DNA from 2 places in the Blautia sp. LMAG:89 genome. Region 2 is predicted to be linked to the other one. Evidence: riboswitches for the same ligand, from Rfam matches in the RefSeq annotation. Region 2 holds a riboswitch; the other holds the start of a gene.
The links. Region 2 has a riboswitch for FMN ahead of CCC70_RS16615 (DUF6783 domain-containing protein). Riboswitches for the same ligand answer to the same signal wherever they lie in the genome.
Positions count from the first base shown of each region.

Region 1: another riboswitch for FMN. It lies ahead of CCC70_RS06950 (ECF transporter S component); the one in region 2 lies ahead of CCC70_RS16615 (DUF6783 domain-containing protein).

Region 1 is NZ_NANC01000004.1:628,279-643,775, forward strand. Features, by position in the region: partial or broken gene CCC70_RS06900 (MATE family efflux transporter) at 1-278, opposite strand, end outside; gene CCC70_RS06905 (FeoA family protein) at 534-749, shown strand; gene CCC70_RS06910 (EAL domain-containing protein) at 798-2,774, shown strand; gene CCC70_RS06915 (MFS transporter) at 2,823-4,187, opposite strand; gene CCC70_RS06920 (zinc-dependent alcohol dehydrogenase) at 4,289-5,317, opposite strand; gene CCC70_RS06925 (ROK family transcriptional regulator) at 5,619-6,725, opposite strand; gene CCC70_RS06930 (SAM-dependent methyltransferase) at 6,804-7,988, opposite strand; gene CCC70_RS06935 (hypothetical protein) at 8,327-8,848, shown strand; gene CCC70_RS06940 (NUDIX hydrolase) at 9,151-9,762, opposite strand; gene CCC70_RS06945 (MATE family efflux transporter) at 9,946-11,334, shown strand; gene CCC70_RS06950 (ECF transporter S component) at 11,462-12,097, opposite strand; FMN riboswitch at 12,227-12,344, opposite strand; gene CCC70_RS06955 (fibronectin type III domain-containing protein) at 12,455-15,497, opposite strand, start outside.
Region 2 is NZ_NANC01000012.1:507,847-523,343, forward strand. Features, by position in the region: gene CCC70_RS15600 (bifunctional 3,4-dihydroxy-2-butanone-4-phosphate synthase/GTP cyclohydrolase II) at 1-943, opposite strand, end outside; gene ribE (riboflavin synthase) at 962-1,615, opposite strand; gene ribD (bifunctional diaminohydroxyphosphoribosylaminopyrimidine deaminase/5-amino-6-(5-phosphoribosylamino)uracil reductase RibD) at 1,597-2,724, opposite strand; partial or broken gene CCC70_RS16615 (DUF6783 domain-containing protein) at 2,727-2,852, opposite strand; partial or broken gene CCC70_RS16620 (DUF6783 domain-containing protein) at 2,802-3,068, shown strand; FMN riboswitch at 3,158-3,272, opposite strand; gene CCC70_RS15615 (hypothetical protein) at 3,462-3,728, opposite strand; gene tsf (translation elongation factor Ts) at 4,034-4,972, opposite strand; gene rpsB (30S ribosomal protein S2) at 5,009-5,752, opposite strand; gene CCC70_RS15630 (pseudouridine synthase) at 5,931-6,698, opposite strand; gene CCC70_RS15635 (DUF6449 domain-containing protein) at 6,698-8,881, opposite strand; gene CCC70_RS15640 (ABC transporter ATP-binding protein) at 8,856-9,758, opposite strand; gene CCC70_RS15645 (GntR family transcriptional regulator) at 9,751-10,125, opposite strand; gene CCC70_RS15650 (CPBP family intramembrane glutamic endopeptidase) at 10,406-11,200, opposite strand; gene CCC70_RS15655 (HAD family hydrolase) at 11,233-11,880, opposite strand; gene CCC70_RS15660 (hypothetical protein) at 11,927-12,835, opposite strand; gene CCC70_RS15665 (serine/threonine protein kinase) at 12,813-14,078, opposite strand; gene argS (arginine--tRNA ligase) at 14,330-15,497, opposite strand, start outside.

The DNA of each region.
Region 1 (15,497 bases), on a different contig from region 2:
ATCACAAGGATCACAGTCATGATCAGCGCGATCACTCCGAACATCACGATAGCTGTTCCTACCGTACGTCCTCCCTGTTTCCGCTCTCCACAGCCGATCTGCTGTCCCAGCAGAATCGTAGTTCCCATGGCAAAGCTGCTCACAAGATTAGTCAGCGGCTTCAGGATCTTGCCCTGGGTGATCGAACCGCCAAAGAAGCCTATTGTCAGCTCTTCTCCTCTTTCGGCGCGCTGCATACAGCGAAAAAGTCTGCTGAAATCATATTTTACCGTATCCATTTTTCTATCTCCCCTGCTGCATTTTTATTCATCTTCCTTATACGCCTGTCGGGTAAACAATTTCTAAACATTCTTATATTTATTGACGATATTTTTTTATCATATCACAAACTGCTCTGCCTGTCCTCCCATATAAAACTGCTTTGAAAAATTTTACTCAAAAGTAACACTCTGCAAACCATTGACATATCTTTTCTTTGCGATATAATGTTAGTTACAACTAATTTAAAATAAAACCATTTTGTCGGAGGAACTATGCCACTGAATTTAGCTGATATCAACACAGATTATATCATTCAAAAAATATGCGGCAATGAAAACGAACGCCATCATCTGGAAACGCTTGGTTTTCTTGAAGGAGCAACGGTACGGATTCTGTCGATTCTTTTCGGCTCTTATATTGTACGAATCCAGGAAAGCAAGATCGGCATCAATCAGGACTTTGCCAAAATGATCATCGTGCAAGTCTGAAATACTCTGCCATTTTATCAGTAAACAACAAGGAGATTTATTTAATTTATGAAAAAAGAAAAAAGTGTACTTCATCTTTGTGAATGCACCCTACTGGCGCTTGTAATCCTGCTGATCATTGACCTGTATCTCCTGAAATTTCTTCAGGAACCCGGTGTTTCTTATTATCCTATGCTCCGGCTTATGGAAATTGCACTGGCTCTGCTTGTGGTGACTCTTGCCCTTTCCCTGATTCAGAGAGAGCTGCTTTCCCGCCTTATCGTAAAAGCCTTCCGTGATATCACCGGTGTCCACAATAAAACTTCCCTGGAAAAACTGATTCTGGAGCTAAATAACCGTCCGAGTACCTTTGGCATCGGTGTCATGATGTTCGATCTGAATGATCTGAAATATGTCAATGACACCTACGGGCATGAAAAAGGAGACGAATTTATCCAGTCCTTCTCCTACTGTCTGACGCGCATCCTTGATTCTGACAGTTTCCTTGCCCGTTACGGAGGAGATGAATTTATCATCATCCAACAAAATACTTCAGAAGCCTCTCTTCGACAGATGGCCCGAAAACTGAATTCCCTTGTACAGGAATATAATAGCAGAACCACCCTTCCGCTAAGCTATGCCATCGGTTACGAGGTCAGCTATCAAAATCACTACTTTATGATGCAGGATCTTATTAATGCGGCAGATCAGAAAATGTATCAGGATAAAGCGCATAAGAAAATTGCAGCAAATAAAAAATTTTCTTCCCGTTCCGTTTCTGCAGGCACTGCAATTCCCACGATTTCTTCTGAAACTCTTTCCGAAAAGATTCGGCAGATTCAGAGTAATACCGGAAACACCCATTCCCTTGCTCTGATCTCCACTGATGTGGAAAACTTTCATTTTATCAATGATAAATATGGATATTCCCTGGGAAATGAGATTCTGAACATGGTCTATGAAGAAATTGCCGGTGCACCTTTTACCATTTTTACCACTCGTTTTTTCTCGGATGTTTTTATCAGCATTGCAGATATTTCTGATCTTACAAATGATGCATTTCTTTCAGAGATCCAAGCTCTTGACCGAAAAATCTGCAAGCGTATGAGAAATACCTTCCATGTAAATTTTTTCCGTACCAACTCCGGAATCTGCCTTGTTCCTGATGCCGATACCACTCCGGAAACTATCCTTTCCTGTGCAAATGTAGCCCGTAGACTTTCCAAAAAAATGCTTTCTCCTTGCTGTATTTATTCTGATGAGATCGACCGCCAGGAAAAAATGCAGGCCGAGATTCTCCACTCTTTTCATCAGGCACTGAAAAACGAGGAATTTCAAATATATTTTCAGCCCAAAGTAACTCCCCAAAATGGAAATATCTCCAGTGCGGAAGTTCTGGTTCGATGGATTCGTGACCAAAAAATGCTATGGTCACCAGCTGTATATATTCCTCTTTTTGAGCAAAACGGCTTTGTGATCCGCCTGGATTATTATGTTTATGAAAAAACCTTCCGTTGGCTTCAGGAATCTGTGGAATTTCTTCCCGAAAATTTTCGGCTGTCCTTAAATGTTTCTCCTCTTCATTTCGAAGAACCGGAAAACTTTGTAAAAAAGATCTGCGGGCTGATACATACCTATCAGGTGGATACTTCCAGGCTGACCTTTGAGATCACAGAATCCACTTATGTAAATAATACAGAAGCTGTCAATCAGGTGATCCGACGCCTGAAGCAGCTGAATATCCAAATCTCTATGGATGATTTCGGTTCCGGTTATTCCTCATTAAATACACTGAAAGATCTGCTCTTTAATGAAGTTAAGATCGACCGAAAATTCCTGGGGGATTCTCTGACCGAAAACACCCAGATCGTTCTCCAGGAAGTTTTCCATATGCTGAAACGTATGGGAAAATCTATCGTATGCGAAGGTGTGGAAACAAAAGAAATTGCAGAATTTTTAAAAGCAGAGGGCTGTGACGAAATCCAAGGCTTTCTGTATTACCGGCCTATGTGCCAAAAGGATTTTGAAACACTTCTCCATATATAAAGCAAAGCTCCCGGACAGCCACATCCGGGAGCTTTTATGGTTCTCATATTATCCTCTTTTTCCATATTTCAGATCTTCCACGATCTCATTGTATCTTTTTCTGTTCAATCTGTAGAAGAACAGCACCACTGCCGTAACGATCCACAGGATTCCGGGGATCGTGGTAAAGGAATGTTTCATGATGCTGAGCACGGCTGAATTCTGGGCCTGGTTTGCCACATAACCGTATTTTCCCAAAAGCGCCGCAAGGAGCGCTGTTCCGATCGCCATTCCAATCTTGTTTCCGAGGGATACGAACGCATACTGGAAACCATCGTTGCGAAGACCTGTTTTCCATTCTCCGTATTCCACGCAGTCCGGTATGATCGCATAGATTGCCGTGTTAAATCCGGAGAAAAAGAACTGTGTGATTCCTGCCAGGGCGTAAAAGGCAGCCGGAGATTCTTTTACATTAAAGAAATACATGGCAAGCATGGAAATTCCGGTAAGGAGCGCAAACAGAGACGCTGTCCGCCCTTTGTTGTTCAGTTTCCGGAAGACCGGCTGAAAGCAGGCAGCTCCGATAATGGACGGAATGATGATACACATGGAGTAAGTTGTATAGTAAGACGCGTTTCCCTCCACATAGGTAAAGTAATACAGAACATCCGCGTTTCTTCCGTAAAGAGTGAAACCAAACAGTACCTGTCCCACCAGTGCCAGAAGATATGGCCGGTTCTGCATGACTGCTTTCAGCTGAACCCGGATGGAGATCTTTTCTTTTTCCGGTGTGGTCACCTGCTCCTTTGTTTTTGCAAAGCAGAAAATATGACATGCCGCAAAAATGCATCCGTAAATGATGGCTACCAGAAGATAACCTGTCTTCTGACTGCTGCTTCCCAGTTTTCCGATCAAAGGCACAGTAATGATGTTGATAATTCCGATAGCGATCATAGCCGCAACCGAACGGGACGTGTTGATCTTCGCCCGCTCATCAATGTCCTGTGTCATTGCGCCGCAAAGCGTTCCGTATGGAATGTTTACACAGGTATATCCCAACACCAGCAGGCAGTATGTGATCACCATATAGATGATCTTGGATGTATCCGACCAGTCCGGATGTGCCCAGAACGTCATCATCAGAAGGATCGCTGTAACAGGCGCCGCAATGAGCAGCCACGGACGGTACCTTCCCCATCTGGTCTTCGTCTTATCCGTAAGTCCTCCGACAATGGGATCGTTGATCGCATCCCAGAATCTTGAGAACAGCATCAGCGCTGAAACAGCCGTCATACTGATCCCGAATACATCTGTATAAAATATCATCAAAAAATTACTGACAAACATCCAGCTGAAATTACAGCCTACATCACCAAAACCATACGCGATCTTACTGATCAGCGGTACCTTTCCGTATCTGTCTTCACTACCCATAACTCCTCCTGTTTTTCGTTACTCCTCGTTTACTGCTTATCGCTTATATCTCTCCCGGACAGCCACATCCGGGAGATTTCCTGTTAGTACATTTCCTGGTGTTATTTCTCCTGCACGTTGATGATAACCTTCATGGTTGTCTCACGGTTGGCATCAATATACTGGTAAGCCTTGAGATAATCCTTAAAGGCAAAGGTCTTGGAGATCAGCGGTCTTAAATGAACCTTCTCTGCGTTCACAAGATCGATGGCATCCACATAGTCATCATGACGGTACATCATCGTGCTCTTGATATCCAGCTCATGGTCATTGGCAACTGCCAGGTCAATGGTGGCCATATCCGCAAAAACAGCTACCAGCACGATCACGCTGCCTTTTCTTGCGTATTTGATCGCCTGTCCCATGGTGATGTTATTTCCGGCACAGTCATAGATCACATCTGCTTTATCCGGGCCAAAGGCTTCCACCATAGCCTCACCAAAATCTTTCTCCTTGGTATTTACGCACACATCAATACCGCACTCTTTCGCTTTCTCAAGGCGAAGATCACTGACATCCGTGATCATAACCTTCGCAGCGCCCATTCCTTTGGCACTCTGTGCCACCAGATTTCCAATGGGACCGGCACCAAGAACAGCAATATTCATCCCCTTCACATCGCCCATCTGTTTCACTGCGTGAACAGCAACTGCCAGAGGCTCGATCATCGCACCTTCCTCATAAGACATTTCCTCCGGGATCGGTGTGACCTTGGAAGCGTCTACCGCAAAATACTCGGAAGCTGTTCCTGTTGTCTGGAAGCCCATAACCTTCAGCTCTTCGCAGAGATTATATTTGCCGTGGCGGCATGGATAACAATGTCCGCAGTATACCTGTGGCTCGATCGTTACCTTCTGTCCTACCTGAAAGCCTGTGACATTCTTTCCCAGCTCTGTAATCTCACCGGACACCTCATGTCCCTGTGTCACCGGATACTTGGTAAAAGGATGCTTGCCGTGATATACATGAATATCGGAACCGCAGATACCAATGTTCATGATCTTAACGAGAACCTGGTCATCTCCCACCTCCGGAACCGGAACCTCTCTGAAAATAATCTCTCCTGGATTTGTCATTACCTGCTGGATCATAATGTTTTTCCTCCTTGTTTATTATGTATTATCTTTTATTAATTGTTTTATTAAAGTAATTACATTATTGTTCTTTTGAGAGGATTTGTCAATAGGGTTTCCGGTGATTCTCCCTGTTGAACAAATTCGATCCGGTTTTTTTATGCACATTTCACTATCCACCACATAAAAAAAGAACCCGCAGCTCCGGCAAGGTTCTTCCATGCCGGAGCTGCAGATTCTTTTCTCTGCATGATTCGTATTCTCTATGCATTTGGTCAATCGGATATTCACACCCCCGCAAGGGACTTACTTGATTCGGTTAAATATTTTTGATTAGCTCATGAAAAAAGTGCTTCGCCGCGCCAACTGCAGATGCTTCCTTCCGGTAGCTACAGTTCTTAAGATATCTGGTATCACGGTCAAAACCATTGTACTCCATCACTTTTTCTCCGAGAGGCAGCATATGATCCGGCAGATATCCGCCAACCTCGCCGCCCAGGATAATATCCATATCATAAGCCATCCGGAGATTGGAGATCAGTACGGCAAGATGGTCCAGATACTCTCCCCATTTTTCAGAGGCATCTGCTTCTCCTGCGGAAAGACTGTCCATAAACTGTTCCAAAGACTCATAGCGCTCACCGGTCAGCGCGCTGGATGCACAGTAAGCGTCTGCGCATCCCTTCTTGCCGCAGTAACACGGTCTGCCACCCGGAACCAGGATCATATGGCCAAACTCACCGGCCTTCTGATTCTGCCCGGCAAACAGTTTCCCGTCAATACAGAAAGCACCGCCAAGCGTATTATTAAGAGACAGATAGATCGCGTCCCGATACAGATGAAGATCTTCCGCCAGCATAGCTGCATTCGCGTCATTTTCAAAATAAACAGGACAGGAAAAAGCCTGCTCCAGAAAACTGAGGCTGTAATTTTCGATCTTAAGCGCATGCGATTTCACAACAAGATGCTGCTCCCGACTGATGATCCCGGGAATTGAGATTCCGATTCCAAGCAGCTTCTCAGGAGCTTCCATATCTCCCAGAAAATCTTTGACCAGGGAAGACAACTCCAGGCAGTAAGAAGTCTCCGGAGAAAACTTCATTCTTACACGCTCTGTCTTCTCAACCTCTGACCGCATATTTACCAGGACCATCCCGACATGATTCGCCGTGATCATAATTCCTGCTGCATAACGGTAAGAAGGATTAATGCCGATACTTTTCGCCTTTCTGCCTCCTGTGGATGCATACTCCCCGGTCTCTACAAGCACACCGCTCTCCATCAGTTCATTTACGTTGGACAGCACAGTCGGCATACTCATATTCAGGTTTTTGGAAAGCTCCACCTTTGAGGTGCTCCGGTTATTCATCACATAGGTGATGATCCTGGATCTTGTATTGTTTTTTTTCTCTGCTTTTCCTGCCATATCAAACCTCTTGATTGCTTTTATTAATTCTTTTATAAAAGCATGATATTCCTTTCCGGCAGATTTGTAAAGAGAAAATCAATACCAGCGGGTCATTGGCAGATCATTGTTGATTCCCTTGGTCATCAGGATCTGATGAAGATCAATGATTCCGTTATGGAATGTTGCCGCACATGCGGACAGATAAAGATCCCACATACGCAAAAATTCCTCATCAAACATCATCTTTTCTTTTTCAATGTTATCCCGGAAATTCTTTTCCCAATGAAGCAATGTCTTATTGTAATGCAGACGGAGATTTTCGATATCCAGGGTATGGAAATTGTCCTCTGCCATATGGTTCAGGATCTCACGTAAGCTCGGAACAGTTCCGCCCGGAAAAATATATTTCTTGACCCACGGGTCACCCGGATGCTCCTTCAGAGCACTGATAAAGTGAAGCAGAAACAGTCCGCCCGGCTTCAGAACCTTTTCCACACAATCAAGAAACAGCTGATAATTATCACGTCCAACATGCTCCAGCATACCGACACTGACAACACGGTCAAACTGATACTCCTTCTTCGGCAGATCACGGTAATCCATCAGCTCTACCGTAAGATAATCTTCCAGACCCTGCTCCTTGATCCGTCTCTGAAATTCTGCATACTGTTCATGACTTAAGGTGATACCGGTACCATGAACCTTATATTTCTTAGCTGCCTCGATCAGCAGAAAGCCCCAGCCGCAGCCGATATCCAAAAGACTCATACCCTCTTCCAGATGTAATTTTTTAAGAATATAATCAACTTTATTTACCTGTGCCTGATACAACGTATCATCCTCATGGATAAAATACCCACAGGAATAACTCATAGTCTCATCCAGCCAAAGTTTATAAAAGTCATTTCCAATATCATAATGGCTGGTCACTTCCTTTTCCTGGTTCTTCTTTGATGTTGAACTGAACATGATCTTTTTCAGAGCAGATTCATTGGTAGAAAATTTCCCCATCTGACCCAGAAAATGGTCCAGCGCTTCATAAAGATTTCCCTCGATATCCAGATCCCCACGCATATACGCCTCACCCAGTGCAAGGGATGTGCTCTTCATCAGATCCGCCAGAGGAATCGCTTTCTTAAAATTCACCGTAAATGTAGGTTCACCCTCTCCGATGTGATACTCGGAATTCTTGAACTTTACCAGAAATGGATAATCTGTAAAGCGTTCAAGGAACTGCACCATTGCTTTCTCTTCCGTCTTCTCCTGTAATGTCTCAAACATAATAGTCTACCTCCTTTAACACAGCACTATGATACACCCGGAGGAAGGCTTTATGTCAAGGGAGATATACAACAAAATTTTATCAATAAAATGGCGATATTTGGTAAAACTCTTCCTTATACTTATTCAAATTAACTAGATGTTTACAATCCATTTTTAAACAAGCTGCCGAAAACACTGATATTATCCAAACGTACTCGTTAATTATATATCATTTTTCAATAATTATCTTTGTATTTTACGCATTTTTTATTGCTTTATATACAATTCAGACTTATAATAAAAGATACAAAAAAAGAGCGAAAACCATATAAAAATCCAACACTGGAGGGAACCTTATGAACGAAGAACTTTTTAATGAAGCATCAAAATCCAACATCCTGTCAAAACAGCTGGTCGATCAACTTCAGGAAAGCATGACCTACAGCAGCATCTCCTTCATCAATTGGACCATCGAAGTCCTCAAGCTCCTGAAAGCCCGCATCGAACGCGGCGACAAGATCAAAGATGAGACCACCGGCGTGATCTACGATCTCTACACCTTCCGCCAATTTGTAGAAACCAACTTCTCCACCTACATCACCGGCCAGGTCTTCAACACCTCCATCCGGTCCCAGAAAATCTACTTCACCCTGGAAGCCTGCCCAGGCGGCTACAACCTCCTCATGGCAGACTCCGGCAACGAAAAAACCTACCGCTGGATCTCCAGCTTAAGCAAACGCTTCTCCCTGGTAGAAATGATCGCCACCGGAATCGTCTACGTCAAAGACAACCGTACCGACACCTACCAGCCATTTATCTCCGAAAACGGCAAATACTGCAAATACAACAAAGACCTGGGAAAACTCACAGAACTCTGATCAAAACGGGGAATCCGCAACCGCAGATTCCCCGTTTTTCTCATCCATCCAGCGCAGCGCCGATGACCCATTCCCCTCTTCAAGCCACAGGGAATCTCAGCCTTTCCTCCCAGCCATCCAGCGCAGCGCCGATGGCTCATCCAACTCCCGTCATGCCACAAGGAATCTCAGCCTTTCCTCCCAGCCGTCCAGCGCAGCGCTGACGGCTCATCCAACTCCCGTCATACCACACACAATCAACACTCCCCACGAGATTTAACACGTCTCACTGGCGTCCCCTTCCACCATATAACTACCTCCGTTTAAATCTCCCCAAGAAATCCAAACACCTCCTCATCCTCAAGAAAATGCATCAGCATATAAGCACACATGATCGCAACCCTCTCCTCCTTCAGGATCCTCCTGACCTCATCCCGGTCCGCGATCACAACCTCGATCTCCTCACTATCCTCCTGAGCAGCCTTACTAACCTCACCACTGGCATACCCATAAACCGTAGCACAGGATTCATCCGTCATCCCAATCGTCGTAAAATAAGGCTTCTCAAAAGCCTCCGCAACCTTGATCGGCTCCAGCTTCAACCCGGTCTCCTCAAACATCTCCCGCACAGCACCCTCATGAAAATCCTCCCCAGGCTCCACAAGCCCCGCCGGAAACTCATAAATATACCCGCCGATCGTATATCGATACTGACGGATCAGCACAACCTTATCCCGTTTCTCTCCATAAACACTGTAAATGATCACCCCATCCGGATGATTCTCCCCCGTAGAAAGCTTTAAATCCTCCACACTCTTTGCCCTGGAGGCCACAAAATAAGAAACCGGCGTATCATGTACACTGGTCGCATCCACCCCATAAAGATTCACGAACTTATTATCTGTAAGTTTTTTCACACTGTTGATCTTACCCATCTGAAAAACTCCTTCCCGAAAATTTTTTCTAAAAACATTTTATCCCATCCAAAACCAAAGGTCAATTTTTTATACTTACACTCCCTTCACAATAGTGCTATAATAAATACCCTGCTATAAAATTAAAAATCCACTTATCACATTACCAAACAGCTACTGTAGACAAGAAAGAAGGAAAAAACATTGAAAAACCAGACCAATGCTGCCCAGGCCGAAAACCCTCTGGGAACCGCCCCTGTAGGCAGCCTGATCACCAAATTCGCCATTCCCGCCATCATCAGCATGCTAGTCAGCGCTCTGTACAATATCGTTGACCAGATCTTTATCGGACAGGGCGTAGGAATGCTTGGAAACGCCGCCACAAACATCGCATTTCCCGTAACCATTATCTCTACTGCTGCTGCACTGCTCCTGGGAATCGGCAGTGCCTCCAATTACAACCTGGAAATGGGCGCAGGAAACGAAAAAAAAGCCAGCTCCATCGCAGGAACCGGACTTTCCTCGCTGATAATCTCCGGTACGATACTCTCTGTCATCGTCCTTCTGTTCCTGAAGCCACTGCTTCATTTTTTCGGCGGAACACCGGACGTCATGCCCTATGCCATTGATTACATGGGAATCACCGCCATTGGACTTCCCTTTTACGTTTTAAGCACAGGCGGCAATCACCTGGTCCGTGCAGACAGGAGTCCCACCTATTCCATGACCTGTATCCTGGCTGGTGCTGTCATCAACACCATCCTGGACCCACTTTTCATCTTTGGATTCGGCTGGGGCATCAAAGGTGCAGCCTGGGCAACCGTGATCGGTCAGATCGTATCCGGACTTCTGATCATTTTTTATTTTTCCAGACTTCGGAAAATGTACCTGGACCGCTCCATGCTGATTCCTAAGGCACGCAATCTGTCTGCCATTTTTTCTCTGGGAATGGCATCCTGTATCAATCAGGTTGCCATTGCTGCAGTGCAGATCGTCATGAACAATACACTTCGCCATTACGGAGCACTCTCAGCCTACGGGAGTGATATTCCGATCGCCTGTGCAGGAATCATTTCCAAAGTCAACCAGGTATTTATGGCCATATGCATCGGAATCTCCCAGGGCTCCCAGCCCATCTGGGGCTTTAATTACGGTGCCGAAAAATACAGCCGCGTGCGCCAGACATACCGCTATTCCGTAACCTTATGTACTGTGATCGCAACCATATTTTTTATCTGCTTCCAGTTCTTCCCACATCAGATCGTAGGCATCTTCGGAAACGGCAGCGACCTGTACTTTCATTTTGCAGAAAAATATCTCCGCATCTTCATGCTGATGACCTTTGCCAACGGAATCCAGCCTATGTCCGCCGGCTTTTTTACCTCCATTGGAAAAGCCAGGCTTGGTGTGATCATGTCCCTCACAAGGCAGGTGCTCTTCCTGCTGCCTCTGATCGTCATATTCCCGGTCTTCTTCGGAATCGATGGCGTCATGTACGCAGGACCAATTGCAGATACCTCTGCATTTGTGCTGGCCGTTGTTTTTGCCAGACGTGAGCTTGGAGTCATGAAAGCTGCAGAACAAAACGCCTGACATAAAAAATGCCATGTAATTTACTGCCCATCGGCAATATATTACATGGCATTTCTCACATTCTCAGATATTTATCTGAAACCACTAATTTCTGATCTTTTCTTCATCCTACATCAGCTGCTTATGATCAGTCACCCTTCAGTACAACACGGATCTTCTTATAAATTACAAATACGATCAGAGATGTCAGTGCATATTTAAAGATATTAAACGGAGCAATGATCAGCAGTGCAAAGGTAAGCAGTCCGTTTACAGAGCTGTGTACTGCGCTTCCCATCTGGATAAAGGTCTCGATTGGCATTCCAAACGCCTTACCGTAAGCCGGAAGCAGTACAAAAGCATTGACAAAGCATGCAAGGATCGCTGTCAGGACTGTTCCTGCTGCCATACCTGCAACTGCATGTACTCTGCTCTTTTTATGGCGGAAACGATAGATCAGACCGGCCGGTACCACATAGGCACATCCAAACAGGAAGTTGGCAACATCACCAACACCGGCAGTCATGGTTCCCTTAGTCACAAGATGTACGAGAATCTTCACAAGCTCGATCAGGATACCTGCCACAGGTCCCATAGCGAAGGTTCCTACCATAACCGGTACCTCGGAAAAATCAAGCTGATAAAAAGACGGTGCAAGAAACGGGATCGGAAACTCAAGATTCATCAATACTCCTGCCACAGCACCAAGCATGGCTACCTGCGCGATGGTTCTTGTTCTGCTTCTTTCCACAGCATTTCCTCTCTGTAATATCTGTTCACTCATAACTCTCTCTCCTTCTTCAGAAATATTCAAAGAAAATTTCCACAAGAAATCTTTATGCGAAAAAATTTCTTCACATAAAAAGCCCCGGGAGCTTCTTCCCGGGGCACTGAGCACGTTCTTTAAATACTGCGCGTTCTTCTCTCATCCAGACTTTACTGTCGGTTCCGGAATTTCACCAGATCAGCCGCCAAAGCGGGTCGCGGACTATACCGCCGGTAGGGAATCACACCCTGCCCCGAAGAAATTTTCTTTTTTATGAGTTCATTATAACGCGCTCTTTTTATAATTACAAGCCTTAATTCTGTCACAGAAGCATTCTGCTCCATTTATATAAATCTAAGATCCACTCTTTTATGATCAAACCCGGATTTTCTTTACCGTACTCCAGCTACTGTAAAGAACCTTTTTTCCGACTCTTTTATATGACCGGATGCGGACATAATAGATCTTTTTGTTTTTCAGTCCTGATATCTTATATCTGGTCGCAGACTGTTTTCCAACTGTGACCGTTTTTCTTTCTTTTGTAAATCTGCTGTCTGCTGCATACTGGATCTGATAGCCGGTTGCCTGTATATTTTTTTTCCAGCTTGCGGTAAAGGATCTGTTTGCTTTTTTCAGTCCTGTCAGCAGAGTTTTTGGAGGCAGGATCTTAAAGGTAAGCGTTTTGTTGATACGACTGTATTTTCCGGTCCCTCTGACCTGCACAGTTCCAATTCCAGAATTTTTATTATTTTTGTAATACAGCTTATAAGCACTCGCACCGATCTTCTTTCCATTTACAGTTACGGTTACTGATGGCCGGATGGTTTTTCCCGTATAAGTGTAAGAGGTTCTGTTTAGCTTAACATTGCTGACAAACTTTTCTGTCTTTTTTATGATCTTGAAATGAATGGTTGCGGTACCTTTATAATAACCGGTACCATAAATGGTTACCGTTGCCACACCCGGATACAGATTATCCTCGTAGTACATATAATAATCTTCGCCGGCTTTCAATCCGGGGATTACGATGGCAGGTGTGAGTTCTTTTCCTGTATATGTCTGATCAGCTATTGGATCCGCAGCCGGCAGTTTTCCGTAAATAGTAAAATATAATGTTTCCGATCCTTTATAATTGCCGATTCCCGTGAGCTCTGCACGAGCTTCACCAGGCTTTTCATTATTAACATAGGTTACCGTATAATCTTTTCCCTGTACCAGTCCGTCAATTACCACTTCCGGTTCCACTTTTTTTCCTTTAAAGGTGGTTTCCAGGTAGGTTTCATTATTTTCCGCAAAATAGCACACATACATTCCATTTTCATCTGGCGTAATCTTGAAACTCCGCTCTACTGTACCGCAGAAAATATCTTTTCCCGTGATCTTTACAGTCGCAGTTCCTGCATTGATGTTATTTTCATAAGTTACTTCATAATCGGAGCCCTGCTCAAGTTCCGGTGCGGATTCACTGGATTCTATTTCAGGTTCATGGCTTTTTCCATTATATTCATAGTCTGAAGTGATCTGTTCAAACCATTCATTCTGAAGCGGTATCCGGTTGTCTGCTGACAGCTCCACAAACGTGCAGCCATGGTCCTCTGCGTATTTCTGAAGTGTGGAATCCTTTTTTCCCGCGATCAGTGCTGAATCCCTGAACGCATCATCCGCCCAGACAGTATCTGTGCTCAGTACTCTTATCCTGCACTCGGAAGACAGACGAAGTCCATTTTTCCCAACTGATTTTACAGATGCGGGAATTATAATATCACGGATCCCTGAACTGCTCTGGAATGCATATTCACCGATTTCTTCCAAGCCTTCGTTCAGGACAGCTTTCGTAAGCGACGAACAGTTTCCGAATGCACCTTCTCCAAGGCTTCTGACACTTCCCGGGACTGTTATGGAAGAAACATTTACACAGTAATAAAAAGCATAGTCTCCCACGCTTACAGTTCCATCCGGGATCTGGTAATCTCCGGAACGTCCGGACGGAAACACGATCAGTTTTGTGCCATCCTTGCTGAATACCACTCCGTCTTTTTCAGAAAAATACGGATTTTCCGGATCTACTTTAATTTCTGTCAGACTGGACTCAGACAAGCCCTCCACAAAAGCAGCCAGCCCTATAGATGACACATTTGGGGGAATCGTAACAGATTTCAATTTCTCACAGTTGTAAAAAGCATTCTTTTCGATGGTTGTAAGCGAATCCGGCAAAGTAACAGACTCTATATCAGAAGCCTGGGTGCAATACTGGAAGGTACTGTTTCCAAGAACCGTTACTTTTCTTCCGTCAATGGTATCTGGAACTACGATATTTGTATCTGTCCCTTCATACTGATACAGCCTGAGTGTTCCATCATTCAGGATCTTATAAGAATAGTCATAGTCCATTTTGGACAGTTCATAATGTCTGGGGGCATTTCCCGTATATCCGCAGTCAACCAGATATCTTTCGCCGTCAATAATGACTACGGAATTCCTGTGACCGCTTCCTGCCCCCGGATCATTTGCCGCATACCTTGCATACACGGTCAGTCCCAGTTTTTCGCACATATAGTTCACTGCGCTGGTATTGGCCCAGCAGTCTCCGCCGCCATCCAGCATCAGGCCTGTATAGCCGGAATGATACTGACTGTAATTGAAGTTGTTGGCAAGCCATCTGGCGATCGTCTCAACCTTTTTATAATCGGACATTTCCGCAGTAATATTTTCTTTGAGAAATGTATCCATTTTTTGTTCTGCGTAATACTCCGCATAATCTTTGAGTATGAATTTATAATAAACGGTACTGTTTCCATCCTGTACAGAGATCAGGGTCTCTCCAAACATGTATTCCCACTGGCTCTTTACGTCATTTCCGTTTTTGTCTACATAGGTTACATACTGCATTTTAGGAGTAACAAGACCAGTTTTGCTGACTTTCGCGGTATAACCGGAAACAACCGTATATACCGGATTTTTGCCGGATGTCTGGATCTGATAAGATGTCTGCATGGTATCCGGCATGGAGATCACACTGCTGTAGGTATCATTCATCGCATACAGATATATTTCTGTGCTCTCTACATCTGTTTCTTTTTCGGAAGTGCCTGCTGCCGGAATATCATCTGTGAATATATCTTCCTGCTGCTCCTGGTTTTCTCCGTCACCAAAAATTTCTTCCGGTGCCGCGGCCTCCTCTGTATCCTCTGTTCCTTCTGCTTTTCTGATGACCGCCGAAGGTTCTTCCAGAATTAATCCTTCATCAGAATCCTGTTGTATTTCCTCACTCTCTGAGCTTTCAGCTTCATCCGTTTCCGTTCCGATATCTGATCCCGGAAACTCTTCTTCTGTAATCTGATCTGTGCTCACGGCATTATCTTCTTCCGTGATCTGATCTGTGTTTACGGTATTTTCTGATTTCTCAGAATTCCCGTCA
Region 2 (15,497 bases):
CCTGAAGCGCATAAGCTTTGATCTTGTTGATCAGTCCGATTCCTCTGCCTTCCTGTCTCATATACAGAATGATCCCTCTGCCTTCCGCCTCTACCTGGCGCATCGCTGTCTGCAGCTGCAAGCCGCAGTCACATCTGAGTGATCCGAATGCATCTCCTGTCAGGCACTCCGAATGTACCCGGCAAAGCACATCTTCACCATCTCCTAGATCACCTTTTACCAGTGCCAGATGATGCTCTCCTGTAATGTCATTGATATAACCATACATTTTAAAATCACCATACTGCGTTGGGAGGTTTGCAGCTGCTTCCTCCTTTACATGCTTTTCATGTATTCTTATATAATCCTGCAGATCACGGATCGTAATAAATGTAAGGTTATGCTCTTTTGCCATTTCCCATAGCTGTGATGTACGCATCATAGTTCCATCTTCTTTCATAACTTCACAGCACACGCCGCATTCCTTCAGTCCGGCAAGTCTCATAAGATCTGTTGTTGCCTCTGTATGGCCATTCCGTACCAGAACCCCGCCTTTTCTGGAAATAAGTGGAAATACATGTCCCGGTCTTCTGAAATCCTCCGGTTTTGACTGATCATCCACGCACTTCATAATGGTATAGGAGCGCTCTGCCGCAGAGATACCGGTGGTTGTATCTGCGTGATCCACTGCCACGGTAAATGCTGTACTGTGATTGTCCGTGTTCTCAGCAACCATCGGCGGAAAGTTCAATCTCGCCGCAATTTCCGCATTCATCGGTGTACAGATAAGACCCTTTGCATAAGTCGCCATGAAATTAATATTTTCCCGGGTCGCAAACTCTGCCGCACATATCAGATCTCCCTCATTTTCTCTGTCCGGATCATCTGTGACCAGAATTATTTTTCCTTCCTTAAGATCCCTAAGTGCCTCTTCAATTGTGTTGTACTGATAATTTTGTGACATAGTGTATATCCTCCTGTTCTAAAACCCGAATTCTTCAAGAAACTCCATCGTAATTCCGGATTTTTTTTTCTCTTCTTCATTTTTTCTGATGCCAAGCAGTTTTTCTACATATTTTCCAATCACATCATTTTCCAGATTAACCAGATCCCCCGGCACCTTTTCCAAAAGGGTGGTTTCTTCTCCTGTATGTGGAATGACCGACACCTGAAAACCAGCTTCATCAATCCTTGCAACCGTCAGGCTGATCCCATCAATACAGATGGATCCTTTTTCCACGATCAGATGCAAGATCTGCGGTGATGTCCCAATCGATACCCAGATGGCATTTTCTTCCCGGAGCATGGAACGTATCACGCCAGTCCCATCAATATGGCCGCTTACTATGTGTCCTCCGAACCTGCCATCTGCAGCCATTGCCCGTTCCAGGTTTACCTGGCTTCCAGCTTTACAACTGCCAAGACTGCTTCTTCTGATCGTCTCTGCCATCACATCGGCAGTAAATCCGTCCGGCTGGATCGACGTAACTGTCAGACACACACCATTCACCGCAATACTGTCACCGATCCTTGTTCCTTCCAGGACCTTCCGGGCTTTCACTGCCAGGATCCCTGATTCTCCTGTCAGCTGTATATAACGGACTTTTCCCTTCTCTTCTACGATTCCTGTAAACATGATTCCTCCTGTTTTTTCTCACACACCTGACATCTTATCCGGATGTCCTCACCAATCTGGCAGATATCTGTATATTTCAGTTCCACTGCTTCAGACGGGAATTCAACTCCGATACCTTCTACCGGTGTCTTCCCGGCCACACCGCCAAACAGCTTTGGTGCCACAAAAGCCTGTACTTCCTTTACAATTCCGGCTCGCAGGGCACTGTCATTTAACGTACCGCCTCCTTCCAGGAGAATACTGTCAATGCCTTTGCTTCCAAGATCTGTCATCAGCTTCTTAAGGTCTATCTGATTCTTTTCATCCGGACAGTAAATGGTCTCAACTCCCATGGTATGTAATATTTTTATTTTTTCTTCTGTATTTTTCTGATCTGCATAAGCCACGATCGTCCGGTACTTTTCCGCACTTTTTACGATCTGACTGTCCGGCGGGATCCTGAGCTTACTGTCGCACACAATCCTGACAGGACTTTTCCATCCTTCTACCCGGACGTTTAACATCGGATCATCTGCAAGCACAGTTCCAATGCCTGCCATAATTCCCATGTACTGATGCCGCATATGCTGTACTTCTTTTCGTGCCGCTTCTCCGGTGATCCATTTTGATGCTCCTGTCTTCGTTGCGATCTTCCCATCCAGTGTCATGGCATACTTCATCACTACATAAGGAGTCTTCATAGTAATATAATGAAAAAACACCGGATTCAGCTGATCACATTCTTCTCTCATAAAATCTTCAACTACTGTTACACCGGCTTCCCTTAACATCTGTACACCTTTTCCCGCCACTTTCGGATTCGGATCCTGGGAACCGATCACCACTTTTCTTATCTTCTGTTCAATGATCGCTTCCGTACATGGAGGTGTTTTTCCATGATGACAGCAAGGCTCAAGCGTAACATAAATCACCGCACCTTCTGCTGATTCTGTAAGAGAAGCAATAGCATTACGTTCTGCATGAAGTTCTCCATACTTTTTATGATAGCCTTCCCCGATAATCTTTCCGTCTTTTACGATCACTGCCCCTACCATCGGATTGGGATTCGTCCAGCCTTCTCCTTTTTTTGCCAGCTGAATCGCCCGAAGCATATATTCCTGATCCGTCATTTCTATTCCTTCTTTCTTATTCCTGTTCTTTGTCTAGAGCGTGTTTGAAAAAGGCTTTCTGCAAGATGTGCGTCACAATTTGTGGGAGATTTTGTCCGGATGAGGGCGCCGTAGCGGGCTACGGCAACTGAATTCGGGCAAAATATACCGCAAAGTGGGGCGTGCAGATTGCAGGAATGATTTTTCAAACACGCTCTGGTACGCCGAGGCTTTTAGATCTGTGCAATCGGATTCACAGACAAGTGAGTGGTATATTTATTTCGAAAATGATGTACCAGATACAAAAAAACCTGCAGAAATATCTGCAGGGTGGAATTGATCTGTTACATCTGATCGATAAATGAATGTCTGATTTCCTATATAAAAAGCTCTGAAATGGATCACCATCTCAGAGCTCTGATACTACATTCATTCATACAAAAATCAACTGTACTATCATCTTCTTCCATCCAGACTGTACTGTCGGCCCCGGAATCTCACCGGATCATGCCTTTCGGCTCGCGGGCTCTACCGCCGGTAGGGAATCACACCCTGCCCTGAAGATATCTTTTTGTTTATTTTAATACTTTATCTGTTATTTGTAAAGCAGAATTATTATTTCACTCATTCCATGCGGAATATTAGTTACTGGCAGGCAATCGTCGTATTGCTATTCTCAGGCTTTGGTTGACAAACAGACACGCAAGCAATGACCGATAGCCAGCACACAGAGCCTGTGCCTTGGAAGATGAATTTTTTTATCTGCAGTTTACTATTGCTTTTTGGGCAGCAGCAAAATCTTTTTCTAGTACATAAATACATGTTGTTTCATTCTTATGATCAATTCCCGATGCAAAAGTATGATAAAAAATCAGGAAAAAAAGATTATTGATAAATGTTCCTTTTTTCAATCTCGTTTCGTAAAGAATATTATTTTCATTCAACGCTTGTGTTAACCGCACGAGATGATCCATATTATCAGTTTCACATAATTTAATTTTTCCATTATCCTGGGTATATTTCATAAAAATCTCCATTCCGCCGCCTTTGGCTGGCGGCACAAATAGTGAGGAATTATAAGCGGAAACAGGCGCAGGCCGTGACATTTAGGCGTTTTGAAAGTATCGATTATCTCTGTCAATGCATGAGCATACTTATTTTGATGTGGCAGGAAGAACCAGAGAATATATTTGACAGAGTGTCCAAGATATTTGGATAAAGAAAACCGATGGCTTTGACTGTTATCAATCTACACCATCGGCTTTCAAGGTTTTTAAATACTTAAATTCAGACTTATTAAAATAATATAATGAAAACTTAAGTTAATGGATTATTTACCCATCTGCTTTGCAACTTCCTCAGCGAAGTTCTCTTCTTTTTTCTCAAGACCATCGCCTGTCTCGTAGCGAACGAAGCCTTTGATCTGGATCTTAGCGCCGTTCTCTTTTGCTACCTGCTCTACGTATTTAGCAACGGACTGTTTTCCGTCCTCTGCTTTTACGTATGTCTGGGCAAGAAGGCAGATCTCTTTAAGCTCTTTCTTGATACGTCCTGTGATCATTCCCTCGATAACCTTAGCCGGTTTCTGGGACTCCTTCGGATCGTTCTGGATCTGAGCCATAAGGATCTCTTTCTCATGCTCGATATAGTCAGCGCTTACTTCCTTGTCGCTTGTGTACTGCGGTTTCAGAGCTGCGATCTGCATAGCTACGTTCTTAGCCATCTCTTTAACAGCATCGTTAACAACATCTGTCTCAACGTCTACAAGAACGCCGATCTTTCCACCCATATGAGTGTAGGAAGCGATGAATCCGTTCTGCTCCTCAACCTGAGCAAATCTACGGATGTTCATGTTCTCGCCGATTACTGCGATCTGAGCTGCAAGAGCCTCTTTTACAGTCTTGGTTGTATCAAGTGCCCATGCCTCAGCAAGGAAAGCATCGATATCAGCTGCTGTTGTGTTAAGTGCCTGTGCTGCAACATCTGCAACATAGCCCTGGAACTTCTCGTTCTTTGCAACGAAGTCTGTCTCAGCATTAACCTCAACAACGACTGCTTTCTTTCCATCCTCTGTTACCAGAGTTTTGCAAAGACCCTCTGCTGCGATACGGCTTGCTTTCTTCTGTGCTGTAGCAAGACCCTTCTCACGCAGGAACTCAACTGCTTTATCCATATCACCATCTGTAGATGTAAGAGCTTTCTTACAATCCATCATTCCGGCGCCGGTCATCTCTCTTAACTCTTTTACCTGTGCTGCTGTAATAGCCATTGTTCGTTTCCTCCTGAAATATTCTGTTTATACGAATTATTCCTCTGTAGCTGCAAACTCCTCAGACTCAGCCTCGATCTCGCCATCTGCCTCAGCAGTTCCCTGCTTAGCCTCGATAACAGCGTCAGCCATCTTGGAAACGATGAGTTTTACTGCACGGATAGCATCGTCATTTCCCGGGATCACATAGTCAAGCTCTTCCGGATCACAGTTAGTATCGCAGATACCGATAAGCGGGATTCCAAGTGTATGAGCCTCCTGTACGCAGATTCTCTCTTTCTTAGGATCTACGATAAAGATAGCATCCGGGATTCTCTTCATCTCTTTGATTCCGCCAAGGTTCTTCTGAAGTTTAGCAAGCTCTTTGCGAAGCTCGATAACTTCTTTCTTAGGAAGTACGTCGAATGTTCCGTCAGCTTCCATTGTCTCGATCTCTTTCAGTCTTGCGATACGGCTCTGGATTGTCTTGAAGTTTGTAAGCATACCACCAAGCCATCTCTCATTTACGAAGAACTCTCCACAACGCTCTGCCTCTGTACGGATAGCATCCTGAGCCTGTTTCTTAGTTCCTACGAAAAGGATGTGTCCACCGTTAGCTACGATATCTGCTACTGCATTGTAAGCATCGTCAACCATTCCTACAGACTGCTGAAGATCGATGATATAGATACCATTTCTCTCTGTGTAAATGTACGGAGCCATTTTAGGGTTCCATCTTCTTGTCTGATGTCCGAAATGAACACCTGCCTCTAAAAGCTGCTTCATTGAAATAACGCTCATGTCTTTTCTCCTTTTTGGTTAAATTCTTCCGCACAGGTCGCCTTCTCCCGGGACCCCTTACATACTGTAGGGCACCGTCCTTACAGAATCGCCGTGCGTGCTTATTTTTGCAACTTCTGAATTATAGCATAGGAAATCCCCTTATGTAAAGGGGATTTTTCCAATTTTTTTCTGTTTTTCAGCGGTTTCCGGCAGACTTCAGAAGCTCCAGCTCTTTTTCGGTGAGCGAACGATATTTTCCTGTCGGAAGATCTGAAGGAAGCGCCAGCGGCCCCATGGATAGTCTTTTCAAATAAGTTACTTTTTTTCCCAGTGCCTCCATCATCCGTTTTACCTGATGGAATTTTCCCTCGTGGATGGTAAGTCGGATCTCAGATTCCCAGTTCTTTCCGGCTTCTGCAGATTCTGTATCGGACTCCCAGGTGGAAAGGATCTCCAGCCTTGCCGGTCGTGTGAGATCTTTTTCCCCGATATCCACGCCTTCTGCCAGCTTCACGACATCTTCTTCTGTCACTTTCCCGGATACTTTTGCATAGTAGGTCTTGTCAACATGCTTTTTCGGAGAAAGAAGCTCGTGTGCCAGAGGACCGTCATCTGTGATCAGAAGGAAGCCTTCTGTATCTTTATCCAGGCGTCCCACCGGAAAAAATCCCTTTCTTCTGTCTTTCTCTTCAATATAGTCGAGAACCGTTTTATCTCTGGAGTCCTCCGTTGCGCTGACACAGCCCGCCGGCTTGTTAAAAAGATAGTATACATATTCCGGTGCAGCATGAATTTCCTGCCCGTTCATAACCACCTGATCTTCTTTTGTTACTTTCAGTTCCGGTTTCTTCACAGATTTCCCGTTAACCTGCACCTGACCCTTCTGTATGTATTTTTTTACCTCGCTTCGTGTACCTGCGCCGGCATCTGCCAGAAATTTATCCAGCCGGACTGGTTTTTCCATTAATCATTTACCTCCCATTCTGTTACATGGGCTGCCTTTGCATCTGCTCTGATGAAATCCGGGATCTCACCGGCAAATGTCATATAAAGTCCGGAATCCCCGTCGGTGCTCTCCTGTCCTTCCAAAACCACTTCCATTGTGACATCTGCATTCCAGATAGTCCATCCGTTTACCAGCTGTGATGGGCGGATACACTTTTTCAGGGTTTCCAGCTGTTCCTTTTTATCGTAACGGACTTTATAACCGTTCTCTGTTTCTTCAAGATCCGAAACAGACTCAATGTCGGAAAAAACCTCATCATCTTCGCCGGCAGCTTCGGAGCTGAAGTAATAAACATCAATATACTCAACAGACAGCTCATCCATGGAAAGAGGATATCCTGTTTCTTCCAAAATTGCAAGTGTTCTCTTATATGCCGGATACACCAGAACGGAGGTAGACACCCGCTCTCCTTCCTGAACAGCCGGTACATTCATTCCCCATTCATCTATGTATCCTTCTGACGGAATTCCCGCATAATCGAACATCAGCATTGCGCATGGCTGGTCTTTTACTGTCTGACCGCCGTTTTCCAAAATGTCCTTTCTCAGCGCCTCTGCCAGCGCCTGACGCTTCTCTGCATTTTTCTCAAATAATGTTTGAATATCTCCGTCACAGAAAGTACCGGTGACCTCTTTCAGATACTGTTTGTCCAGCTGGAAAAATGAATATTTGTCTTCTTTCCATGTCTGCTCATCATACAGGGCTTCCATAAGATTCTGTGCCTGTGCAGAGGATACATTATAACCTCTGCATACACTGAATCCCTGTTTATTTATGTAGCGCACATACACGCGCCTTCCTGATTTTTTTCCTTTTTCATTCTGAAGCCTGATATCCTCCAGACTGTTATATAATGCTTTACTTTTCATCACCGGCTGATCCAGCAGACCAGAACTCTTGTCTGAGGTGGCAGTATACCGGATCTTATAGATTCCGTCTTCTTTTTTTTCCACATTGCAAAGCTGCTCTGTATATGAAAGATTGCTTACATTTATCACAACTCCCTGAAGATTGTCATAAGCCGGAAAATAACTGTCATATCCCAGAAGATCCATTTTCATGGTCAGCGCACAGATTGCCACAACACCTCCAAAGATCATAAGCTGCACTTTTCTGCGGAAAAATCTGCGAAAATCCATTTCGTAGATCACTTCCAGAATTCCATGGACCAGGATCGTTCCCAGTATCATTCCGAAGATCCCCCATGCTGTTTTGGATGAATCTTCCGGGATCATATAAAAGATCAGACCGATTCCCAGTCCGGATGGTATTGTGATCAGGGCACTTAAGACCGGCTCCATCCAGGTATATACCAGAGCTTTTCCGGTATTCTCTGACCTTCGTCTGCAGAATGCCATCCAGGAAAGTACTGCCATGACAAACAGCGTTAGGATCAGTATCAGCAACTGCTTTCCAAAGCTCCCGCTGCTGTATTTATCTATAAAGCTTACGATCACCATAAGAGGAGATCCCAGATTCCGCACTGCTGCCAGAATTCCGTAACTGCCCTCGTACCAGGTATCAAAAAATAAATGTCCGCTTAACTGCAGCATCACTGCCAGAATGATACTGTAGGTAAACAATCCTGCCCATGCAAGGGCTCCCATCAGCATGGTACCGGTGCAGGCGATCACCAGCACTGTGGAAAAATACACCAGAAGATACATCAGGAGATGGAGCACCAGCAGGATCAGTGCCTTTTTCATAATGGAAAGGCTGTAATATCCTCTGGCTGCCCCGATGCATACCGCAGCAAATTCCATGATCACATATGGCACCAGATAATAAAGAACAGCCAACAATACTCTGTGCAGAAACAGTGCACTTCGCTTTACCGGAAGGCTGTGATAGAAATCCACTTTTCTCGGGGAATACAGATACCAGAAGCCGCTTACTGCTGCCAAAAATGCTGTTACCGCAGCCACACCTGCTCCCATTGTGAGAAAGTCACTGCTCCACAGGCTGGAATACAGATAGGAAAGCTGACTCTGAGTATAACTGCGCTCATTCCATTTTCCCATCAAAATAAGTTCCGCTACCGGAAATGCAAGGAGAAATGCGATCATGGCAAATGCCGGGATCCATCTTTGTCCTTTAGAAGAGGATTTCATGTACTCACTGGAATAAATTTTTGACTTCATAGCCTGCCACCTCCGTTTCGCTGATAAATATTTCTTCCAGAGTCAGTGGGAGCACTTCGCAGAAAAGAGGATTTTTTGCCTGTATCTTCTCCATGATCTCTCTTCTTGTTCCCCTTGCAGTAATAAGCAACAGGGAGCCCTGATGCTCTGTTTTCAAAACATCCAGCTCTTTCTTTAATTCTTCTTCTTTCTTTTTGTCAGTAAGTACACACTGGATCTTATGGATGTGGAATTTCATATCCTCCAGATCTCTGGAAAGGAGAATTCCTCCCTGATGAAGAAGCCCGATGTGATCGCAGATATCTTCCAGCTCACGGAGATTGTGGGAAGCGATCACCGGCGTAAATTCACGACTCATGATCTCCGATGCAAAAATACTTTTTACTGCCTGGCGCATTACCGGGTCAAGGCCATCAAAGGTTTCATCACAGAACAGATATTTCGTTCCTGTACTGATTCCCAGGATCACCAGAAGCTGTTTCTTCATTCCCTTGGAAAAAGTGCTGATTTTTCGTTTTCCATCCAGATGAAACTGCTTCATCATTGTCTCAAAACGTGCCTGCTGAAATCCCGGATAAATACAACGGTAAAATTCTGCCATGTCCAGAGCATTATAATTTGCCGGAATATATGCATCGTCCGGGATGTAGAAAAAATGTTCTTTGATCCTTTCATTTTCAAAAACCGGTTCTTCATCCATCAGCACCTCTCCTCTGTCCTGACGGATGATCCCGGCCATGATACGAAGCAGAGTACTTTTTCCCGCACCGTTGGAGCCGATCAGTCCAAAAACCTCCCGTTCCCCGATATCCATGGTGACCTTATTTACTGCCTGTATCTTACCAAAAGCTTTGCTGCAGTTTTTTATCTCAATCATTGTTTCCCTCCTTATAGCATAAGCGGATCACACCGATCATTTCTTCCTCCCCTACTCCCAGAGCCATTCCCTTTTCTGTGATCTTTTTCAGCTCACTTAAGGTTTCTTCCATACCGATCTGCCTGATCCTGCTGCTGTCTGTGACAAAACTACCTTTTCCCTTCACCGGACAGATCAGCCCCTGCTGCTCCAGTTCCATATATGCCCGCTGGATGGTATTGGGATTGATGGATAATTCCACGGCCAGCTGCCGCACAGACGGCATCTTGGAAGATGGCTCCACAGCTCCTGACAGGATCAGCATCCGGAATTTCTCTACGATCTGCTCGTAAATGGGACGTCTGTCCTGATAGTCCAAGAATAACATACGACGCTCCTTTCTCTGTAATCTGTGTATTAAGTGTATTAATTCTTTTAATACACTTATGATAGCACATGATACAAAGGTACGCAAGAAATGGTCTCTTAAATAAATATAAAATCTATATAAATTTACCGGCAGCAAAAGATTCTGGCATATTTTTATAAAAAAAATCTGTAATGGCATCCTTATACTATGATTCCACTACAGATTCTCTGTAAAGCAAATATTCATCTATCACTCTGCCTGATCCAGTAGCAGGCAGATATTCGTGATCCACATTGAATCAGACAGCCCGGTAGCCACGTTTTTCTCCCCGGCGTGCAAAATACTGATATCCTCCGATCATCGCTGCCGCAAAAACACCATAGATCATCAGAAGGCTTCCTGCCCCGGCTTTTTCCACCAGAGTCTGGGCGTATTCACTGAAAATAAGTATCCAGGTATTGGCTCCGATGTGCATCAGCACGCTGGTCCACTTATTACCGCCCATCTCCAGAAACCACGCAAAAATCCCTCCCAGAACAAACGCATACACAGCCTGCAGGACATTTCCGTGATAAATTCCGAAAAACGCCGCAGAGATCACAGCGGAAACCAGCACTGAAAAGTGATCCCGAAGTCGCAGATAGATCAGCCAGCGAAAGATCATTTCTTCTGCAACAGGCGCTATGATTCCCATCCAGAAGATCATTATAAATAAACTCTTTCCTGAAGTAATCTTCGTCATCGTCTCTCCATAGCTGGATGAGATCCAGTTCTGCAGGATCGCCACCAGCACATTGGCATACTGGGCAAATCCGGCTCCAGCAGCAAGAAGAAGCAGCATTTCAGGAATAGATAGCCTTTGTTCCTCAACGGAAGTCAAACCGCCGATCAGCCTTCCTATACGATCCTTCCGATAAAAATATACTGCCGGAAACATAACCAGCACTCCGGTAAGTCCGGTGATCACCAGCGTATAACTATAGTACCTTTCCTGTGCGTTGCCGACATGCCCTGCCAGCCAGAGAAGCACGGCGCTTCCGAGGATCTGTCCGATAAGATAATGGATTCCTGCCGGATAAAGCTCCCTCCACACTATTTGAAAAATATTCTGCCTGTGCAGAGGGGTCAGACGAAAAAATTCAGAAGTTCATCTGCGGAAGCTACGATCTGAAGAGGCTGTGCCTTTTCCAGTTCTTCTCTGCTTCCATATCCGTAAGATACAGCCACACACTGAATCCCGCATCGTCTGGCTCCGAGAATGTCATGTTCTCTGTCACCCACCATGATCACCTGGTCACGGTGGTCAGAAAGGCTCATTCTTTCCAGAGCTTCCTCGATCACCTGAGATTTGGTTACTTTCGGTCCATTGAGGTCCGTCCCGGCGATCACCTCAAAATACCGACTCAGATTAAAATGGTCCATGATCTGTGTTACGTAAAAGGTCGGTTTCGCAGACGCCACAGCCAGTCTGTAGCCACGACGTTTCAGTTCTGCCAAAGTGTTTTCCACGCCCGGATAAACGGTATTCTCATACATTCCTTTTTCTGAATACCGCTCTCTGTAATATTCAATTCCCTTCTGTGCTGTCTCTTTATCAAATCCCGCATATTTCATAAACTGTTCCAGAAGCGGCGGACCCACAAAAACCTTCAATGGCTCCAGCTCCGGTGCCGAAACTCCAAGCTTCTCCAGTGCATACTGTACAGATTTCGTAATCCCCTCTCCGGATTCTGTCAGTGTTCCGTCCAGATCAAAAAAGATTGCCTTATACATAAATTCCTCCTGTTGTATAAAATAATCAGCAAGTATGCCTATTGTATCACTGTTTTTCTGGTAAGTCCATGGTTTCATAGTACAGCTTCCCGGATTTCACAAAACCCATGAGTTCTGCTTTCCAGGGATTTCTGCTTTTTTTCGGTAATTCCGCCAGAAGCTTTTTTCCTTGCCAGTAAAAATCACATTCTTTTCCATTGATCCGAAATGAAAGGATCTGGAACGGAATATCCGGACTGATCTCTATCCGGATCCTGTTACCGTCTGTTTTCATTCGGATCACCGGTTTTTGCTCTTTTTGTTTTTTCCTATCTGGCGTTCCTGTTGGTTCTGTCCGATAGTAAGATAATGCCGGATTTTGCTTCTTCTCCCTCTTTGATGCATCTGTCACTGACTTTCGAACTGTTTTTTGAATCAACGTTACAGATGGACTTGCTGTCACTGTCTGTATGGGGACCGGTTGTTCAGTCAGTATTGGCAGTTTTGTTGGTATCGGCGTTTCCGTCAGTTTTTCCGCAGGTATATCAGCTATCTCTACTTCTGCCGCAGTATTTCCATTTTCCATAAAGCTTTCTTCCTGAGAACGTACCTCATCTGTCTGAAAATCTAAATTCCATTGTGCAGACTCCTCCTGATCATTCTCTGATTCTGCCCAGGCAGCGGAATACTCCTCCGTATTTCCTTCTTCTCTGTTCCAATTATTATCATCACTTCCTTCTCCTGCATAGCTTTCTTCCCAGTCTTCCGGCAGCTGTCCGGTTCCTTCTCCCACATTCATATCAAATCCGCCGGTATCAAAACTATCCATTCCTGACACATCAAATCCATAGGCAGCAATGGAAGGGATCATCCAGCTGCATAAGACCAGCAGAAACAAAACAATAAAACAGGTTTTCCTACTAGGAAATTTCATTTGTTTTGGTTTTTTCTGATCACTTTCTCTTCTTTTTCTCATTGATCTCCTCCCAAAGCTGCAGATTTCTGCTTTCACTGTCATCCAGTAATTCCGCTTTTTCTTTCTCTTTATAATCTTCCCACAGCTTTCTGCTGGCCTCTTTCTGCCCGGTCCGAATAAGAAACATCCCATATTCTCCGTAAGCCACAGGATATTCTGCATCATACAGAAGAAGATTTTCATAATATAAAGCCGCTTTTTCCGGTTCACACAAAAGCTCCGCATTCCATGCCAGCAATAGCTCAATACGACGCTGCTGTTCTTTTTCCCCATAATTTCTACTTAACCTCTGGAGTCTCTTTTCCGCTGCCATACAGCACTTTTCCCGATCTTTTGAGTCTTCCGGATACTGTCTGGCTTCGTAATACAAATCTGTTACTTCTGAGATCGCCACAGAAAATTCTTCCGTTTTCAGCAATCCTGCTATCAAGATCAGTGTTCCTATCAGAATCCCTGCAGCTGCCGCTTCCAGAAATCGTTTTCTCCAAGTGATCATCCGATATCTGTTTTCCAGCTTTTGGATTTTCTTCTGAACCACTGACATATCCGAATATCTGTATTTTTCCTGTTTTCTGGTACATCGGAACAGAAGCAAGAAAAAATCCGGATATAAAATCCACTGCCATTTCTTTTTTCCGCAAAGCTTTTCCAGGGTCTTCCCCAGAGCATAAATATCACTTCCCGGTCTTAAGTAGCCCTGATACTGCTCCGGCGCCGCATAGCCTTTCGTTCCTTCACAGATCTGTTTTCTTTTTCCATGATCGAACATGGCACTTCCAAGATCTATCAGATACAGATGCCCGGTTTCAGAAAACATAAGATTATCCGGTTTCAGGTCCCCGTAACAGACCGGTGGCTTCCGACTGTGAAGATATTCCAATACTCTGGCAATCTCCTTTCCCAGAGCAAGGATTTCCCTTAAAGAAAACCGTTTTCCTGAACGAAGAAGTTCTCCCAGCGACTGCCCCTTGATATATTCCATGATCAGATAACAGTACTCCCCTGTTTCCACATAATCGATAATCTTCGGTATTGCAGGATATTCCAGATGCTGCATGAGTCTGGCTTCTTTTTTCTTTGCGATCGGTATCTCTTTCACTGCACGGCAGATACCAAGCTCCATATCTTTTGCCAGATAAAGGCTTCCACCTCCGCCATGTCCAATTTGTTCTACAATGCAATAACGTTCTTTCAGAACATTTCCGATCAGACAGATCACCTTCCTCTCATTTCTGTCAGACAATATTTATGATTACGTTTCTTATTGATTTGGGATAATCCGGTGAATTCCGGTTTGAAAAAAATCAGATAACTTATAGTCAGGCAGAAATTCGTGATCTGCCCGCGTTTAGGATAAGTCCTATTATAGCACGTCCTGTTCTTTTTGCAAAGAACTTTCTATATAAAAAAGTCCGCCGAATATAGCAGACAAAAATGTCTCTTTATCCGGCGGTCTGTCATTATTCATAGTGTTTGTATCTGCAAAGCTATACCTTACATACGATCCGGTGCAGAGAATCCAAGAAGATCGATGCTTGTCTCAAGCACTCTTCTTGTAAGCTGGAGCAGCTGAAGGAAGGATTCCTTCTGTGCCTGATCCTCTTCGCTTAAGATCTTGGTCTCATGGTAAAAGCTGTTAAATGCATTGGATACCTCATAGATATATGCACAGATCTTATGTGGTGCTTTTTCTTCAAAAGCGTTCTCAACCATTGCCGCAAAGCCGGAAAGCTGAAGCATCAGGTTCTTCTCACTGGCATTGACTGCCGGAAGGATCTTACCTGTACTTAAATCTCCTCCCTCCTGTACATAACGGTTCAGGATCGACTTAATACGAACGATAGTATAAAGGATATACGGACCTGTATTTCCCTCAAAGGATGTAAAGCGGTCAACATCAAAGATGTAATCCTTGGTCGCCTGGTTGGAAAGATCTCCGTATTTGATTGCGGAAAGTCCTACGATCTTGGCAGTATCCTTTGCATCTTTATCTTTTACACTGCGATTCTCCACGATCTTGCGGTACATTTCCTCATTAATGTCTGCGATCAGGTTCTCCAGACGCATAACACCGCCTTCTCTTGTCTTAAACGGTTTACCGTCTTTTCCATTCATGGTACCGAAACCAAGGAAGGAAAGCTTGGTCTCCGGATTTACAAGACCGGTTTTTCTTGCGCAGCGGAATACCTGGATAAAATGCAGCTCCTGACGCTTGTCAACAACATAAAGGATCTCATCCGGCTGAAAGAGTTTCATACGCTCTACGATAGTAGCAAGGTCTGTGGTCGTATAGAGAGAAGCTCCGTCTGATTTCAGAAGCATACATGGAGGGATCTCCTTGGTATCACTCTCTTCTTTTACATCTACAACAAGAGCGCCCTGATCCTCATAGGCAAATCCTCGCTTCTTCATATCCTCTACCATATCCGGGATGTACGGCTGTGCATCGGATTCCTTTTTCCAGAGGTCAAAGTCTACATTCAGGTTCGCGTAGTTTCTCTTCAGGTCTGTTACAGATACATTCATGATGTGGTTCCAGAGAGCCATGTATCCGGGTTTGCCCTGTTGAAGAAGGTGGGTTGCCTCCAGTGCCTCATTACGGTAAGCCTCATCCTCTTTTGATTTCCCACTGGCACATGGATAGATTTCTTCCAACTCGCTG